Sagittula sp. P11: one gene and its partner. The protein of the gene in region 1 binds, or shares a complex with, the protein of each later gene. Links are inferred from orthologs where the notes say so. Each region holds a gene or a part of one and is shown on either strand. Other genes may lie near its edges. The genes, in order: meaB and scpA.

The links.
Region 2: the proteins of meaB (region 1) and scpA are in contact, whole or in part, in a crystal structure (PDB 8DPB), measured with the Methylorubrum extorquens proteins. The link is inferred for Sagittula sp. P11 from one-to-one orthologs. Residues at the interface, in SOR26638.1 of Methylorubrum extorquens: Arg20, Ala21, Ala24, Arg25, Thr28, Ser32, Arg33, Arg34, His37, Thr98, Gly99, Gly100, Ser101, Ile102, Leu103, Lys106, Thr107, Ala110, Ala113, Ile114, Asp115, Arg116, Ala118, Phe119, Ile120, Arg121, Pro122, Pro124; in SOR27001.1 of Methylorubrum extorquens: Glu577, Glu578, Asn579, Asp580, Gly581, Arg582, Arg583, Arg585, His596, Ala604, Ser605, Ala608, Asp609, Gly611, Phe612, Asp613, Val614, Asp615, Ile616, Gly617, Pro618, Leu619, Glu625, Arg628, Gln629, Val631, Glu632, Asn633, Asp634, Glu661.

The regions. Positions count from the first base shown.
Region 1 is NZ_CP021913.1:3,005,420-3,013,244, forward strand. What follows is about bases 3,320-6,177. They hold meaB (methylmalonyl Co-A mutase-associated GTPase MeaB), read left to right. Parts: upstream 3,320-4,196; coding sequence 4,197-5,159; downstream 5,160-6,177. Other genes in these bases: hrpB (ATP-dependent helicase HrpB), read right to left, coding at 3,320-3,934; CDO87_RS14545 (alpha/beta hydrolase), read left to right, coding at 5,156-5,947; rpmB (50S ribosomal protein L28), read left to right, coding at 6,081-6,177. Also shown: argF (ornithine carbamoyltransferase), read left to right, coding at 1-821; CDO87_RS14525 (hypothetical protein), read right to left, coding at 870-1,064; CDO87_RS14530 (hypothetical protein), read right to left, coding at 1,169-1,369; more of hrpB, read right to left, coding at 1,457-3,319; more of rpmB, read left to right, coding at 6,178-6,368; CDO87_RS14555 (hypothetical protein), read left to right, coding at 6,468-6,827; CDO87_RS14560 (copper chaperone PCu(A)C), read left to right, coding at 6,864-7,334; CDO87_RS14565 (NAD-dependent deacylase), read right to left, coding at 7,371-7,825. UniProt on the Escherichia coli protein: Binds and hydrolyzes GTP. Likely functions as a G-protein chaperone that assists AdoCbl cofactor delivery to the methylmalonyl-CoA mutase (MCM) ScpA and reactivation of the enzyme during catalysis.
Region 2 is NZ_CP021913.1:336,654-344,620, reverse strand. The notes cover bases 2,394-5,393. They hold scpA (methylmalonyl-CoA mutase), read left to right. Parts: upstream 2,394-2,822; coding sequence 2,823-4,964; downstream 4,965-5,393. Other genes in these bases: nhaA (Na+/H+ antiporter NhaA), read right to left, coding at 5,362-5,393; CDO87_RS01670 (hypothetical protein), read left to right, coding at 2,394-2,860. Also shown: CDO87_RS01690 (acetyl/propionyl/methylcrotonyl-CoA carboxylase subunit alpha), read left to right, coding at 1-84; CDO87_RS01685 (hypothetical protein), read left to right, coding at 273-695; CDO87_RS01680 (hypothetical protein), read left to right, coding at 780-1,298; CDO87_RS01675 (DUF4174 domain-containing protein), read right to left, coding at 1,306-1,758; more of CDO87_RS01670, read left to right, coding at 1,925-2,393; more of nhaA, read right to left, coding at 5,394-6,567; CDO87_RS01655 (VOC family protein), read left to right, coding at 6,712-7,329; CDO87_RS01650 (GNAT family N-acetyltransferase), read left to right, coding at 7,326-7,805; CDO87_RS01645 (TerB family tellurite resistance protein), read left to right, coding at 7,849-7,967. UniProt on the Escherichia coli protein: Catalyzes the interconversion of succinyl-CoA and methylmalonyl-CoA. Could be part of a pathway that converts succinate to propionate.

The DNA of each region.
Region 1 (7,825 bases):
AACCCGACGACGAGCTGCCGCTGAAGAACCGCATGGTGGCGCTGATCTTCGAGAAACCCTCGACCCGGACGCGCACCTCCTTCGACGTGGGCGTGCGCCAGATGGGCGGGCAGACCATGGTGCTGTCGGGCTCCGACATGCAGCTGGGCCACGGCGAGACCATCGCCGACACAGCCCGCGTCATGTCGCGCTATGTCGACATGATCATGATCCGGACCTTCGACGAATCCGTGCTGGAGGAGATGGCCGAATACGCCTCCGTCCCGGTCATCAACGGGCTGACCGACCGTACGCACCCCTGCCAGATCATGGCCGACGTGATGACCTTCGAAGAGCACCGCGGCCCGATCGCCGGCAAGAAGGTGGTCTGGTGCGGCGACGGCAACAACGTCTGCGCCTCCTTCCTGCATGCCGCCGGGCAGTTCGGCTTCGACCTGACCTTCTCCGGTCCCGTCCAGCTCGATCCGGAGCCGGAATTCGTCGGTTGGGCGCGGCAGCAGGGCAGCAAGATCACCATCGAGCGCGACCCGGCCAAGGCCGTTGAGGGCGCCGACCTCGTGATCGCCGACACGTGGGTGTCGATGCACGACGCGCAAAGCGCGCGCGAGCGGCGGCACAACATGCTGCGCCCCTACCAGGTGAACGCGGCGCTCATGGCGCATGCCAAGGACGACGCGCTGTTCATGCACTGCCTGCCCGCGCACCGCGAGGAAGAGGTCACCTCCGAGATCATGGACGGCCCGCATTCGGTCATCTGGGACGAGGCGGAGAACCGTCTGCACGCCCAGAAGGCGATCATGCGCTGGTGTGTCGGCGGCTGATCCGTCACCTGCACGACACCCCGTAGGGTGCAGATTCTGCACCCTACGTCAGAACACCGCCTGCGCCAGCCAGTAGATGCTGCCGGCCCAGAAGGCGGGGACGACCGTCCAGACCAGCGCCCAGACCAGAGGTCGCGCCGGGTGCTGGTCCTCCCACCTGCGGGGGCCGCGATAGGCGACGAAGGGGGCGGTGGCGCCGATGCGGCGCGGAAGCTCGGCAGGATCGGGCGCGGAATCGGTCAAGGCAGCCTCTTCTTTCGGTTTCCGGTGCCATAACGTTACCGGGCCGTGGTTAATTTTCCCTGAGTGTCCTTCTGGCCACGGGGCCACGGCTGCGCCAAGGCCCGTCAGTACAGCTGCTCGGCTGCCCAGACGACCGCGACCAGCCAGACCACCGGCACCAAGGCCATGACCATGGCCCGCACCATCAGCAGGTTCAGGTCCCTGGTCTCGCCGCGGTGGGCCGGGCGCAGATGCGGCACGGGGACGAGGCGGCGTGGCGCCTGTCCCAGGTGCGAACGCAGCGGTTCGGGGGCGAACATCGGCATGTCATGTCCTTTCGCGATCTGCGACAGGCACTTAGCGAGGCATCCGTTAACGCGGTCCAAGGTCTTTGCGGCGCTGACGGGGCGATTTCACGTCCCGCGCGGTTTCGCGCGCAGCGTGGGATCGGCCTCTGTCGGGTCCTCAGGCCAGGGGTGGCGAGGGTAGCGCGCGCGCATTTCCTTGCGCACGTCGGCATAGGATCCGGACCAGAAGCCGGGCAGGTCCATGGTGGTCTGCACCGGGCGCTGCGCCGGCGACAGCAGCGTGACCTTCAGCGGCGTCCGCCCGACCATCGGGTGGGTCGTCTGGCCGAACATTTCCTGCAGCCTGAGCGAGATTTCCGGATGATCGCCGGAGTAGTCGATGGGAATCTGCCGACCCAGCGGCGTGGTGAAATGCGCCGGGACCGCTGTGTCGAGCGCCTGCATCTGTCCCCAGTCCAGCCGTCCGCGCAGCGCGGGCAGAAGGTCGAACCGCTTCCAGTCCTCGGCGGTCTTCACCCCGTCGAGGTAGGGCAGGAGCCAGTCTTCGAGGTCGTCCACCAGCGCCTCGGGCGACATGTCGGGCAGATCCTGTCCGGCCTCGCGGGCCAGCGCCACTCGGGCGAGGAACCTGTGGACAGGTCCGGATAGTGCAAGGCCGAGGTCGCGGACGCCGTCAAGCATCGCCCTGGAGATCGCATCCGTGGGGGCGTCCTTCCAGACGCGGTCGTCGAGCGCGATGGCGCCCAGCCGTTCCTGGCGGCGGGCGACCACGCGACGTTCCCGTTTTGACCACGCGCATGTATCGACCCAGCCGATGCTGTCGGCGAAGAGCGTGCGCACTTCGGACAGCGAGATCGCGATGGCCTGCCGGATCCTGGCCTCGCGCGGGTTGCCGTCCGTGTCGGTCACGACGATCAGCCGTTCGCCGGCCAGAGGATCGGCCTCGTCCATCACCGCGCCCTTTCCGCCCGACAACTGGAAGCGCGGCGCGTCTCCCTTGCGTCTGAGGCCGATGCGGTCGGGGTAGGCGAGCGCGGCCATTTCCGCCGCGGACCAGTGCCTGTCGGTATCCCGGGATTCCCCTGCCGTTCCAGCCCGTTTGGCACTTATCCTCGTGCTCTTGGCGAGCCGCCGGGCTTCCTGCCGGATGCGGTCGAGCGCGGGGCGGCGCAGACCGATGGCGCGGGTCTCCTGAAAGCGTTTCGGATCGGCCAGCGCCTCCAGCCTCAGGGACAAGTCTGTGGATGCTCCTGTGAGTGGATCGCGATCCGACAAGAGTGCGGCCGTTTCAGCGGCAGATGGACCGCAGGTCTGAAGCATATGGGCAAGCCGCGGGTGCAGCGGAAATGTGGACAACTGACGCCCGTGCGCGGTGATCCGGCCCTCGGCGTCCAGCGCGCCCAGCATTTCGAGCAGCGCGCGCGCCTCCGACAGTGCGCCCGGGGGCGGCGGCGTCAGGAAGGGCAGGTCCTCCGCGCCCCAGAGCGCCAGTTCCAGCACGAGCGACGACAGGTCGGCTGCCTCGATTTCTGCCGGGGGGAAGGGGCTTAACGCGCCTTCCTCACCCTTCGTCCAAAGCTTGTAGGCGGTGCCCGGGGCGACACGCCCGGCGCGCCCGGCACGCTGCGTGGCCTCGGCGCGGGTCACGCGCTCCGTCACCAGCCGGGACATGCCGGAGCCGGGATCGAAGCGCGCCCTACGTGCCTTCCCGCCGTCGACGACGACGCGGATATCCTCGATGGTCAGCGATGTTTCGGCGATGGAGGTGGCGAGCACCAGCTTGCGTCCGTCCGTTTCCGGCCGGATGGCGGCGCGCTGGTCCTTCAGGTCCATGGCGCCGAAAAGGGGGCGGATATGGGTGCCGGCGGGCAGTCGGCCCTTCAGCAACGCCTCTGTCCGGCGGATTTCACCTTCGCCCGGGAGGAAGGCGAGGATGCCGCCTTCGGTCTCTGCATGGGCCTTCACGATCAGGTCGGCCATGGCGGCGTCGAAGCGGGTCTGTTTCGGCAAGGGCGTGTCGCGCCAGACGGGCTCTACCGGGTAGGCGCGGCCTTCGGAGGTCACCACCGGCGCGCCCATGAGTTCGGCCACCGGGGCGGCGTCGAGCGTGGCGGACATCACCAGCAGGATCAGGTCGTCGCGCAGCGCACCCGCGATTTCGAGGCAAAGCGCGAGGCCCAGATCGGCGTTGAGGGAGCGTTCGTGGAACTCGTCGAAAAGCACCGCGCCGATGCCGCCAAGCTCCGGATCGGACTGGATCATCCGCGTCAGGATGCCCTCGGTCACAACCTCGATCCGGGTGTCCTTCGACACGGCGCTTTCGCCGCGCATGCGGTAGCCGACGGTCTGGCCCGGCTGTTCGCCCAGTTGCTCGGCCAGCCGTTGCGCGGCGGCGCGCGCGGCCAGCCGGCGGGGTTCGAGCATGACGATCCGGCCCTCGGTCAGGCCCGCGTCGCGCAGGGCGAGCGGCACGCGCGTCGTCTTGCCCGCGCCGGGCGGGGCCTGCAGCACGGCCCGGCCGTTGTCACGCAGGGCGGCGATCAGCTCGGGCAGGGCGGCGTCGATGGGCAGGGTCTGGGACATGTGCCCCTTATCCACACGCGGTGTGTTGAGGCAAGGGAGGCGGGTCGCCTCAGTTTTTCCGCGATGGTATGAACGGACAGGTTCACTCCGCCCGGCGTTTGCGTTTACTTCGTCGCAGAGGCTGACCCGGCAGGCGGTCGGGCCTTTCGGGGCCGGGCACCCGGTTTTGGGACATCGCGGTTTCGCGGAACGGAAGAAAAACGAAAGGCGAATGCAGGTGGTGAAGGTTGCAGAGGCCGGGCAGGGCGCTCAACTCCAGGCGATGAAAGAGGCTTTGCTGGCCGGGGATCGCCGGGCCCTGGCTAAGGCGATCACGATGGCCGAAAGCTCCCGGACGGAGCACCGGGAAACGACATCGCAGCTTTTGGGGGAACTGGCGGGCTGTGAGCGTCAGGCCCTGCGAATCGGATTGTCCGGAACGCCGGGTGTCGGGAAATCGACCTTCATCGAAGCCTTCGGGATGATGCTGATCGAAAAGGGCCTGAAGGTGGCGGTGCTGGCGGTGGACCCGTCTTCGGCGCGCTCGGGCGGTTCGATCCTCGGCGACAAGACCCGGATGGAGCGGCTGTCGCGCGAACGCAACGCCTTCATCCGTCCTTCGCCCGCGCAAAGCCAGCTGGGCGGTGTTGCGCGCCGCACGCGGGAAGCGATTGATCTCTGCGAGGCGGCGGGCTTCGACGTGGTGCTGATCGAGACGGTCGGCGTCGGTCAGTCGGAGACCATGGTGGCCGAGATGTGCGACCTGTTCCTTCTGCTGCTGGCGCCGGCGGGCGGCGACGAATTGCAGGGGGTGAAGCGCGGGATCATGGAGATGGCCGACATCCTGCTGGTCAACAAGGCGGATGGGGAGCTGAAGCGGCAGGCGGTGCGGACCTGCGCCGATTATTCCGGGGCGCTGCGGTTGCTCAGGAAGCGGCCGCAGGACCCTCAGGGCTTCCCGAAGGCGATGACCGTCTCTGCCATCGAGCGGAACGGGCTGGACGCGGCCTGGTCCGAGATGACGGCGCTGGCGGACTGGCGGCGCGAGAACGGGCATTTCGACGCGCGCCGGGCCGAACAGGCGCGTTTCTGGTTCGAGGCGGAGGTGCGCGACGGCCTGTTGGCCCGCCTGCGCGAACCCGGGCCGAAGCAGGCGATGGCGGAGCTTGCGGCAGAGGTCGCGGCGGGGAACCTGTCGCCCGGCCTCGCCGCCCGGCAGATGCTGGAGGAGCACCTCGGCCAATGAAGCCGCATCCGGTGTTCGACGGGACCCGCCTGAAGGCGACGGTCTTTCGGCCCCGGAGGAAGAAGCTGTTCGTCAGTTTCCGCCAACGTGTCGGCGACCCGGGCAGCTTCGACACGCCGCGCCCGGTGATGGGCTTCGTGACCCGCAGCTTCGCGCATGTGCACATCCAGTCCCGCGACAACGACTGGTTCATCAACGACGAGACGGAAGCGCTCGAGGCGGCCCTCGCGCGCTTTGTCGGCCGCTACGACGAGGTGGTGGCGATGGGGTTTTCCATGGGCGGCTACGGTGCCCTCAGGTTTGCCCGCACGTTGAAGGTCGACCGGCTGCTGGCGATCTCTCCGCAGGTGTCGATCGACCCGGATGTGGTGCCCTTCGACCGCCGCTACCGGGCGGAGGCAGAGGGCTGGAACGGGGCGCTCGGTAATCTGGAGGGGCGCACGACGGAGGTGCGCGGCGCGGTGCTGGTCGATCCGTTCAAGAACAGGGACGTCGCACACGGGCGGATGATCTGCGCGCTCTTCCCGCAGCTGACGCTGGTCATGCTGCCCTGTGGCGGACATCCGGCGACCCGGGCGATCCGGCAGGGGGGGCGCTTCGACTGGCTGAAGACCATGCTGGCCGAGGGGCTTGCCGATCCGCGTGAAATCGGCAGGGTGCACCGCATGGTCCGGCGCCGGTCCGAAAGCTACTGGCGCAACCTCGCGCAGGTCGCTCGCTACCGCGGTCGCGAGGGTCTGGCGCAACGGGCAGACGCCGAGGCAGAGGCCCTGACGGAGAGGGCTTGACGACTCCGCTCCATATGCCTAGAAGCCGCAGAACGAGATTCTGGGCGCCTTCCCTCAAACGGGCGGCGCCCTTTGATATTGGCGCGGTATGGGGCTGACAAGGCTCTGGCCGACTGACAATGAGGACGAAACGATGTCGCGTGTTTGCGAACTGACCGGTAAGGGCCCGATGGTTGGCAACAATGTCAGCCATGCCAACAACAAGACCAAGCGGCGCTACCTGCCGAACCTGAACGACGTGACCCTGCAGTCGGAGACTCTGGGCCGCGGCGTCAAGCTGCGCATCTCCGCGCATGCTCTGCGTTCGGTCGACCACCGCGGTGGCCTGGACAAGTTCCTGGCCAAGGCGAAGGACACCGAGCTGTCCGACCGCGCCCTGAAGGTCAAGAAAGAGATCGCGAAGGCACAGGCAACCGCCTGATTCCTTTGCAGGACGATTGCGACGGCCCCGGGTGGAGACATCCGGGGTCGTTTGCTTTTGTCGCATGACGCGCCTGAACCGCCCGGCTATAAGGCGCGCATGACACGGATGATGTCCCTGACCCGCGGGCTTCTGGCCCCCCTGCTGATCGTGGTGCTGGCGATGACCGGCTTCGCGGCCGGTGTGGCGCGTGGTCAGGCGACGCCTGTGGGTCTCGTGGAGATCTGCCGCGGCCTGACCGTGGTCAAGGTCGCCGTGGACGCCGACGGGCACGCGGTGGGGCATGTGCACCTCTGCGACGACGGCATGATGGCGCTGTTCGCCTCGGTCGGTCTCGCCGGGGCGGAGGACGGTGTGTCGTTCGTCTGGCAGGCCGTTGCAGGCGATGTTCGGGACACCGCCCTGACCAGCGCCGACAGGCCGTCCGCAACCGCGCGGGGGCCGCCGCTTTCCCTTTGATTTCAAGTCTGAACATCAAATGGAAAGGTACTGAAAATGATGAAATCCGTTCTGGCAGGCGCGGTTGCGCTGATCCTTGCCACCCCAGTCTTCGCCGATATCGAGGTCGTGGACGCCTATGCCCGCGCCGCGAGCCCCACGGCCAAGGCCGGGGCCGCCTTCATGGTGATCCGCAACACCGGGTCCGAGGGCGACCGCCTGATCGCTGCCGCCTCCGACATCGCGGCGCGGGTCGAGTTGCACACCCACAAGGACATGGGCGAGGGCGTCATGAAGATGATGCACGTCGAAGAGGGCTTTGCCGTGCCCGCCGGTGACATGCACGCGCTGGCCCGCGGGGGCGATCACGTGATGTTCATGGGTCTGACCCGCCCGATGGCGCAGGGCGACACGGTGACCGTCACGCTGACCTTCGAGAAGGCCGGCGAGGTGGTCGTGGACATCCCGGTCGATCTGGAGCGCGAGGACATGGGCGGCCACGGGGCCGGTATGTCCATGGGAAACTGAGAAGGTTCGGCGGCGCTTCGGCGCCGCCCGCCCCGTTCACCTGCCGATAAGCTCTTCGACCCAGGCTGGAATGGTCCGGGTCGCCGGACCGAGACGCCGCTGGTGAAAGACGTTTGACGTGGGTTCGAGGTTCAGCTCGATGCACTCCGCCCCGTATTCCGACGCCAGCTGCGAAAATCCCGCAGCGGGATAGACCTGTCCCGACGTGCCGATGGAGGCGAAGATGTTAGCCGTTTCAAGGTGTTCCGCGATCTCGTCCATGTGGTACGGCATCTCGCCGAACCAGACGACGTCGGGGCGGGCGCTGCGGGCCCCGCAGGCGGGGCAGGCGGTGTCCCGGTCGATCGTGTCGGGGGCGGTCCAGCGGTGATCGCAGCGGTGGCACAGCGCCGAATCGAGCGCGCCGTGCATGTGGATCACCCGGGCGCCCGCCTTCTCGTGCAGGCCGTCGACGTTCTGCGTGACGATGACGACCTCTCCGCCGTAGTCCC
Region 2 (7,967 bases), 2.7 Mb from region 1 along the record:
GAGAAGAAGGGCGTGGTGTCCAAGATCAACGCGGGCCCGGGCGACAGCCTGAGGGTCGACGACGTGATCATGGAATTCGAGTGAGACCATGGCGGCAGGCGGCAGGCAGGGGCAGAGAGGCAGGCGTCGGACGGGTGTCCGGCGGCCCTTTCCGCTGCGCCCGCCGGCTGCCGCCGCACCTCTCTGTGTGCGCACTGCTTTTGGACCCGTGACCTCCGGACAATTTCCGGTTTATTGTCGGCGCGGGACGGGATCGAGTGGGGACACGGGCGATGGTGCGACGCGTCGCGGCAATCTGGCTGATGCACAGCCTGGCCTTTCTGGCCGGGCTGATCGTGTCCGGCGTTGTCGCGGTGGGTCTCTGGGCGGTGGTGCCCGTGGCCGGGCCGACCTGGATGCTGTTCGGCATGGCGCTGTCGGTTTCCATCGTGGCGGTGGGCGCGGGCTACGGCCTGTACCTGACGCTGGTGGGGCTGCTGCTGGATGTGGATCTCGGCTGGGCGTACTACCTGCTGGGGCCGGTCATCGTGCTGGTGGTCATGGCGCTGGTGTTCCTCGGGGTCTACTGGCACATCCTGACCGTGGGGCAGGGCAGCCTTGCGGGCTACGTGGCGCTTTTCGTGATCGGCGGGGCGATCCTGACCCATCGCGCCACGGGCATCCGGCCCCTGACGGAGGCCGAGGAAGACGCCTGACCGGCGCCTCCCGGACCGGCGAAACGAAGTCTCAAGACCTTGCGCTTAACCTCCCGGCCCGTACCGAACGGCCGGAGGCAGGACATGATGCGGATCGCAAACCACGTGGTGTTGCTGTTGTCGGCGCTGCTGGTGCTGTCGTCCTGCCTTCCCCTAGACAAGGAGGAGGAGGTCCGCGCCGAGCTGTCCGGCCTCGTCTACCTGGCGCAGACCCGGCGCTTCACGTCGAAGCCCACCTGCACGGCGGCGATCTTCGACCTCGCGTCCTCCTCGGTGCGCAGTCAGGCGGTGCGTATCGTCTCGGACGTGCGCTCCGGGCTGCGGCTGGTGAAGTCGGGGCGCGTGGTGGCCTTCGACGTGCCGGGGGCCAACCCCAACACCGTATCGGAGCAGCTGATGTCCATCAGCCTGGAGGAGGGCATGGGCCTGCTGTCCAGCTTCATCGGGCCGTCGATGGCCTGCATGGACGACCAGTTCCAGCTCGATGCCTATTACGCGCTGATGTCGGAGCAGAGCCTGACGATCTACGACCCGGCGAACAACGCGATCATGCTCTTGCACCGCAGCGCGCGGCTGCTGTTCTTCATGCGCGGCAACGTCTGAGGGCGGTTCAGAAGCCCTTCAACTCGTCCTGCCGGAGCGGCAGCTTGTCGATGGAGCGGGAGATTTCCCTGACCGACCACGGGCCCGGCTTGCGGGTGACGATGGTGCCGTCCTTGGCCATCACCACCAGCATGAAGCCGCGCGGCCGCAGCGCCTTGCGGACGGAGGTCATCGCCTCCGGGTCGCTGTCGACGATGATCACCACGTCGCGTTCCTCCAGCGCCGAATACCGCTCGGTCAGCAGTTCGATCTGTTCCTGGAAGCGCGGATCGGCGGCATTGTCGGCAAAGACCACCACCGGACGCTTGATCCAGAGCCAGTCGGACAGGGATGTCTCGGCGGCGTCGAGGACGACCGGCCTCTCGGCGTCGGTCTCGACCTCGTTGTCTGCGGCCCACGCCTGTGTCGGGGGGGCGGCCCCCAGGCTAAGAACGGCGATCAGGCATAAAATCCAACGCATGTCAGCAGATATATGCTGCCCGACGCGGCCTGCACAGTGCACAAGCGCGGCAGCCCCCGAAAATTTTACCTTTAACGGCATCGTCACCGGGTGGCGGGCAAGGTCCGTCCCCGCAGGGACCGTACGCGCATCGGGTGCGTCCGGGCGCCTCGGGACCGTGACGGCCATGCAGATCATTCTCCATCTCGGCGCCCATCGTGCCGCCACCACCAGCTTCCAGACCTACCTGCGCGCCCACCGCGCCGACCTGGAGGAGCGCCAACTGGGGTTCTGGGGGCCATGGCGCACCCGCAAGGGGCTCCTGCATGGCGTGGCCGAGGCACCGGAAAGCCCGGAACAGGCGCGCCGCGCCACCGGACGCGTCCGCCTCGCCCTCGAAGGTGCGCGCAAGACCGGCATCGCGCGGCTTGTCGTCAGTGACGAGAACATGCTGGGCATGCCGCGCCGGTGCCTGCGGCAGGCCAGCCTCTATCCCGGCGCCGGAGAGCGGGTGGCCCGGCTGGCACAGGCCTTCGGCCAGGTCAACACGATCTGTATTCAGGTGCGCGCGCTGGATGCCTGGTGGGCCTCGCTCATCGGGCACGTCATCCCGCGCGGCGAAGCGGTGCCCTCCGATGACACGCTCGCCCGCATCGCCGCCAACCCGCGCAGCTGGCGCGAACTGGTCACCGAACTGGCCTGCGCCTGTCCGGAGGCAGAGATCGTTGTCACCCCGTTCGAGGCGTTCTGCGACCGCCCCGACCGCCTGCTAACGGTGATGAGCGGGCTGACCCACCTGCCGGTCGCCCGGCCGGGCGCATTCTGGCGCAACCGCCGCCTCGACCTGAGGGGCCTGCGCACGACACTTTCGGACCGGGGCGAAGATCCCGGCCACCTGCCGGAGGGAGAGGGCCGCTACATGCCCTTCACAGAAGGCCAGCGCGCCCGCCTGCGCGAAGCCAATGCCGACGATCTGTTCTGGCTCGAGGCCGGGGCGGACGGGCTCGCAACATTGAAAGCCGACCCGGACCCGGGCCGCCGCAGGCTGACCCTGGCGGCGGGTCTGAAAGAGAGAGGACACACACATGACGGATCTCCCCGACGACTGGCGCGCGATCGCTGAAAAGGAACTGCGCGGCAAGGCTGTCGACGACCTGACCTGGGACACGCTGGAGGGCATCCCGGTCAAGCCGCTCTACACCGCCGCGGACACCGAGGGCCTGCCGCACATGGGCAGCCTGCCGGGGCAGGAGCCCTTCACCCGCGGCGTGAAGGCAACGATGTACGCGGGCCGTCCGTGGACGATCCGCCAGTACGCCGGTTTCTCCACCGCCGAGGAATCGAACAACTTCTACCGCAAGGCGCTGGCCGCCGGTCAGCAGGGCGTGTCGGTCGCCTTCGACCTCGCCACGCACCGCGGCTATGACAGCGACCACCCGCGCGTGGTGGGCGACGTGGGCAAGGCCGGTGTAGCCATCGACAGCGTCGAGGACATGAAGATCCTGTTCGACGGCATCCCGCTCGACAAGGTGTCCGTTTCGATGACGATGAACGGCGCGGTGATCCCGGTGCTGGCGAACTTCATCGTCACCGGCGAGGAGCAGGGCCATGACAGGTCGGTGCTGTCCGGAACCATCCAGAACGACATCCTGAAGGAGTTCATGGTCCGCAACACGTATATCTATCCGCCCGCGCCCTCGATGCGGATCATCTCGGATATCATTGCGTATACATCGGATTACATGCCGAAGTTCAACTCGATCTCGATCTCCGGCTACCACATGCAGGAGGCGGGCGCGAACCTCGTCCAGGAGCTGGCCTTCACCCTCGCCGACGGCAAGGAGTACGTGAAGACCGCCATGGAAGCCGGTATGGACATTGACAAATTTGCCGGCCGGCTGTCGTTCTTCTTCGCCATCGGCAAGAACTTCTTCATGGAAGTGGCAAAGCTGCGCGCCGCGCGGCTCCTTTGGCACCGCATCATGACGGAGCTCGGGGCGCAGAACCCCCGGTCGAAGATGCTGCGCACGCACTGCCAGACCTCCGGCGTGTCGCTGGCCGAACAGGACCCCTACAACAACGTCATCCGCACCGCCTACGAGGCCATGTCGGCTGTGCTGGGCGGCACCCAGTCGCTGCACACCAACGCGCTGGACGAGGCGATTGCCCTGCCGACGGAATTCTCCGCCCGCATCGCGCGCAACACGCAGCTTGTGCTGCAGGAGGAAACCGGCGTCACCAAGGTCGTCGATCCGCTGGCGGGTTCCTACTACGTCGAGAGCCTGACCAACGAACTGGCCGAACGGGCCTGGGCGCTGATCGAGGAAGTGGACGAGATGGGCGGCATGACCCGCGCCGTCGAATCCGGGATGCCGAAGCTCCGGATCGAGGAAACCGCCGCGCGCCGTCAGGCCGACATCGACCGTGGCACCGATGTGATTGTCGGCGTCAACAAGTACCGGCTGGAGAAGGAGGACGATCTCGACATCCTCGACATCGACAACGCCAAAGTGCGCGAGAGCCAGGTCGCCCGGCTGGAGAAGATCCGCGCCACCCGCGACGAGCCAGCCTGCACCGCGGCCCTCGACGAACTGACCCGCCGCGCCAAAGAGGGCGGCAACCTGCTCGACGCGGCGGTCGAAGCGGCGCGCGCACGTGCCACCGTAGGAGAGATCAGCATGGCGATGGAAAAGGAATTCGGCCGGCACCGGGCAGAGGTGAAGACCCTCGCCGGTGTCTACGGCGCGGCTTACGAGGGCGACGAGGGCTTTGCCGCCATCCAGAAATCGGTGGAGCAGTTCGCCGAGGACGAAGGCCGCCGCCCGCGCATGCTGGTGGTCAAGATGGGGCAGGACGGCCATGACCGCGGCGCCAAGGTCATCGCCACCGCCTTTGCCGACATCGGCTTCGACGTCGACGTGGGCCCGCTGTTCCAGACCCCGGAAGAGGCCGCGCAGGACGCCATCGACAACGACGTGCACGTGGTGGGCATCTCCAGCCAGGCCGCCGGTCACAAGACGCTTGCGCCGCAACTGGTGAAGGCGCTGCAGGCCGAAGGGGCGGGCGACATCATCGTGATCTGCGGCGGCGTCATCCCGCACCAGGACTACGAGTTCCTGAAGAACGCAGGCGTCAAGGCGATCTTCGGCCCTGGCACCAACATCCCGGAAGCGGCGCAGGACATCCTGCGGCTGATCCGGCAGGCGCGGTCCGACGCGGCGGCCTGACACCCTTCGCGCGTCCCCGGTCTGGGGGCGCGCACAATCGCTTTGGAAGGCAAAGCTACTCGCGCCGAACCCGGCGCTGCGCATCCCCGCAAGCAGCGGCGGGGCGCATCCTGCTGGATCGAGCGTCCGGCGCAGAACACGCGCGTCGCATCAAATCCGGCATTCCAAAACCCAGATTGGCCTTAAACCCAACGCCCAAGGCGTTATCGATGCGCCCTGTTCAGGGCGTTGTCGAGTTGGGCTATTGGGGAGAGGGGCCGCGAAGGCCCCTCAATGGGGCCTTCTGTCCGAGAGCTTGAAACGCTGGAACATACGAATTCGAAGTCTATCGCTCGGGCCATATTTAGGAACAGCGGTATCGGGGCCGACCTTCTCGGACGGCCCCGACACAGTAGGTTCAGGCCGCGGTGGCGCTGGCCTCACGCTCGGTCTCGTCCGGCGTGTCTGCCTTGCTGGTCGACATGCGCAGGGCGACAAAGCCGATGATGCCCGAGATGATCGACCCGCTCAGCACGCCGATGCGCACCTCGTTCATCAGGGCCGGGTCCGAGAAGCTCAGCGAACCGATGAAGAGCGACATGGTAAAGCCGATGCCCGCAAGGCAGGCGATGCCGTAGATCTGCGCCCAGTTCGCCCCGTGGGGCATCCGCGCCATTCCGGTCTTCACCATCAGGAAGGTCACGCCGAAGACGCCCACCTGCTTGCCGATGATCAGGCCAAGCGCGATGCCGAGCGGCAGCGGCGCCAGAACCTGGCTCATCTCCATGCCCGCCAGCACGACACCCGCGTTGGCGAAGGCGAAGACGGGGATGATGAAGTAGAGGACATAGGGCGACAGGCCGTGCTCGAGCGAGTGCAGGGGGGACTTGCCCCATTTGTCCTTGAGCGGGATGAAGAAGGCCGTGACGACACCCGCCAGCGTCGCGTGCACGCCGGACTTCAGCACCAGCACCCAGAGCACGAGGCCCAAAAGCAGGATCGGTGCCACGCGGTGGACGCGCTGACGGTTCAGGTACCACATCAGCGCCATGGGAAGCAGCGCCATCAGCAGGTAGGTCACCTTCAGCTCGGCGGTGTAGAACAGGGCGATGATGATGATCGCGCCCATGTCGTCGAGGATCGCCAGCGTCAGCAGGAAAACCTTGAGCGAGGCAGGTACCCGGTCTCCGACAAGCGCGAGAACGCCAAGGGCAAAGGCGATGTCGGTGGCCGCGGGGATCGCCCAGCCGCCGACCGTTTCGGGGTTGCCCAGGTTGAAGATCAGGTAGACCGCGGCGGGCAGGACCATGCCGCCCACGGCCGCCATGCCGGGCAGCACCACGTCGGATGGGTTCTTCAGCTTGCCTTCCAGCAGCTCGCGCTTCAGTTCGAGGCCGATCAGGAAGAAGAAGATCGCCATCAGGCCGTCGTTGATCCACAGGATCAGCGGCTTTTCGAGGCCCTCGCCGTTGATCGTCACGCTGAAATAGCTGCCCAGCACCTTTTCGTAAAAGATGTCGAGGCCGGAGTTGGCCACGATCATGGCCAGGACCGCTGAAAGTATGAGGAGGATGCCCCCCGAAGCTTCGTGACTGAAAAACTTGTCCAGAGCGCGCAGCAGCATCCGATGGTTCCCTCATGTAAAGATTATATATTCAGTCATATTTGGGACGCATGGCCCAGCTTTCAACGCAACAGGGGTCGATTTTCCGCTTTGCAGCATGGATTTGCGCGTCTATCGTGCTGCGACTGCACGGAAATCCCGCCCATGGTGAAGCTGACCCTCGATCATATCGCCGTCCTGGGCGAGACCCTCGCCGAAGCCATCGCGCATGTCGAAGGCGCGCTGGGACTGCCCATGTCCTCGGGCGGCACGCATCCGCGTTTCGGCACGCACAACCAGCTCGTGGGCCTCGATCCCGACCTTTACATCGAGGCGATCGCCATCGATCCCTCCGCGTCCGCCCCGCCGGATGCGCGCTGGTTCGGGCTCGACGGTTTCGAGGGCGAGGCGCGGCTGGACAAGTGGGTCTGCGCCGTGCCGGACATCGAGGCGGCCATCGCGGCGCTGCCCATGGCCGGGCGGGCCGTGTCCCTCAGCCGGGGCAAACTGTCATGGACCATGGCGGTGCCCGAAGACGGACTCCTGCCGTTCGACGGGCTGTTCCCGGCGCTGATCCAGTGGCACTCGACGGTGCCGCCGGGGCGCTCTCTGCCCGCCTCCGGCGCGGCGCTGACCGAACTGACCGTCACCCATCCCGACGCCGCCGCCCTGAGCGATCTTCTCGCCCCCTATCTCGACGCACCGCAGGTCCGATTCGTGGAGGGGCCGGCAAACTTGGCGGCCACGATCCGACACGCGGACACGGAAATCATCCTGGCATGATCCTGCGCACCGCAGAGCCGCGCGATGCGGCGGCCATCGCGGCGATCTGGAACGAGATCATCGACCACACCGCCATCACCTTCACCAACGAACGCAAGACGCCCGAGGGCATCGTCGCCGACATCGCGTCGCGCGGCCCGGCCTTCATCGTGGCCGAAGACGCTGGGCGCCTTGCAGGCTTTGCCACCTATTTTCCGTTCCGTGGCGGCCCCGGTTACGCTCATACAAAGGAACACTCCATCCAGTTGGCAGAACACGCGCGCGGCGCGGGCCTTGGCCGCCTGCTGATGGCAGAGCTTGAGCGAGTGGCCCGCGCCGAGGGCGTGCACAGCCTCTGGGCCGGTGTCTCAGGCGAGAATCCCGGCGGCGTCGCCTTTCACGCCGCCATCGGATTTACCCCCATCGCGACCCTGCCTCAGGTGGGCTTCAAGTTCGGGCGCTGGATGGATCTCGTGCTGATGCAGAAAATTCTGTAATTCCTGCCCTGACAGTTTCGCTGCATCGCGGTAAAATGCCCGCATGTCGATCTGGTCCCGCATAACCCAGGCGCTTGCTGCGCTCACCTCCGGCGAAACGCTCGGCGCGCTCTTCGACCGTCTGCGCACGCCGCCGGAACGCTCCGTGGCGTTCACAATCGC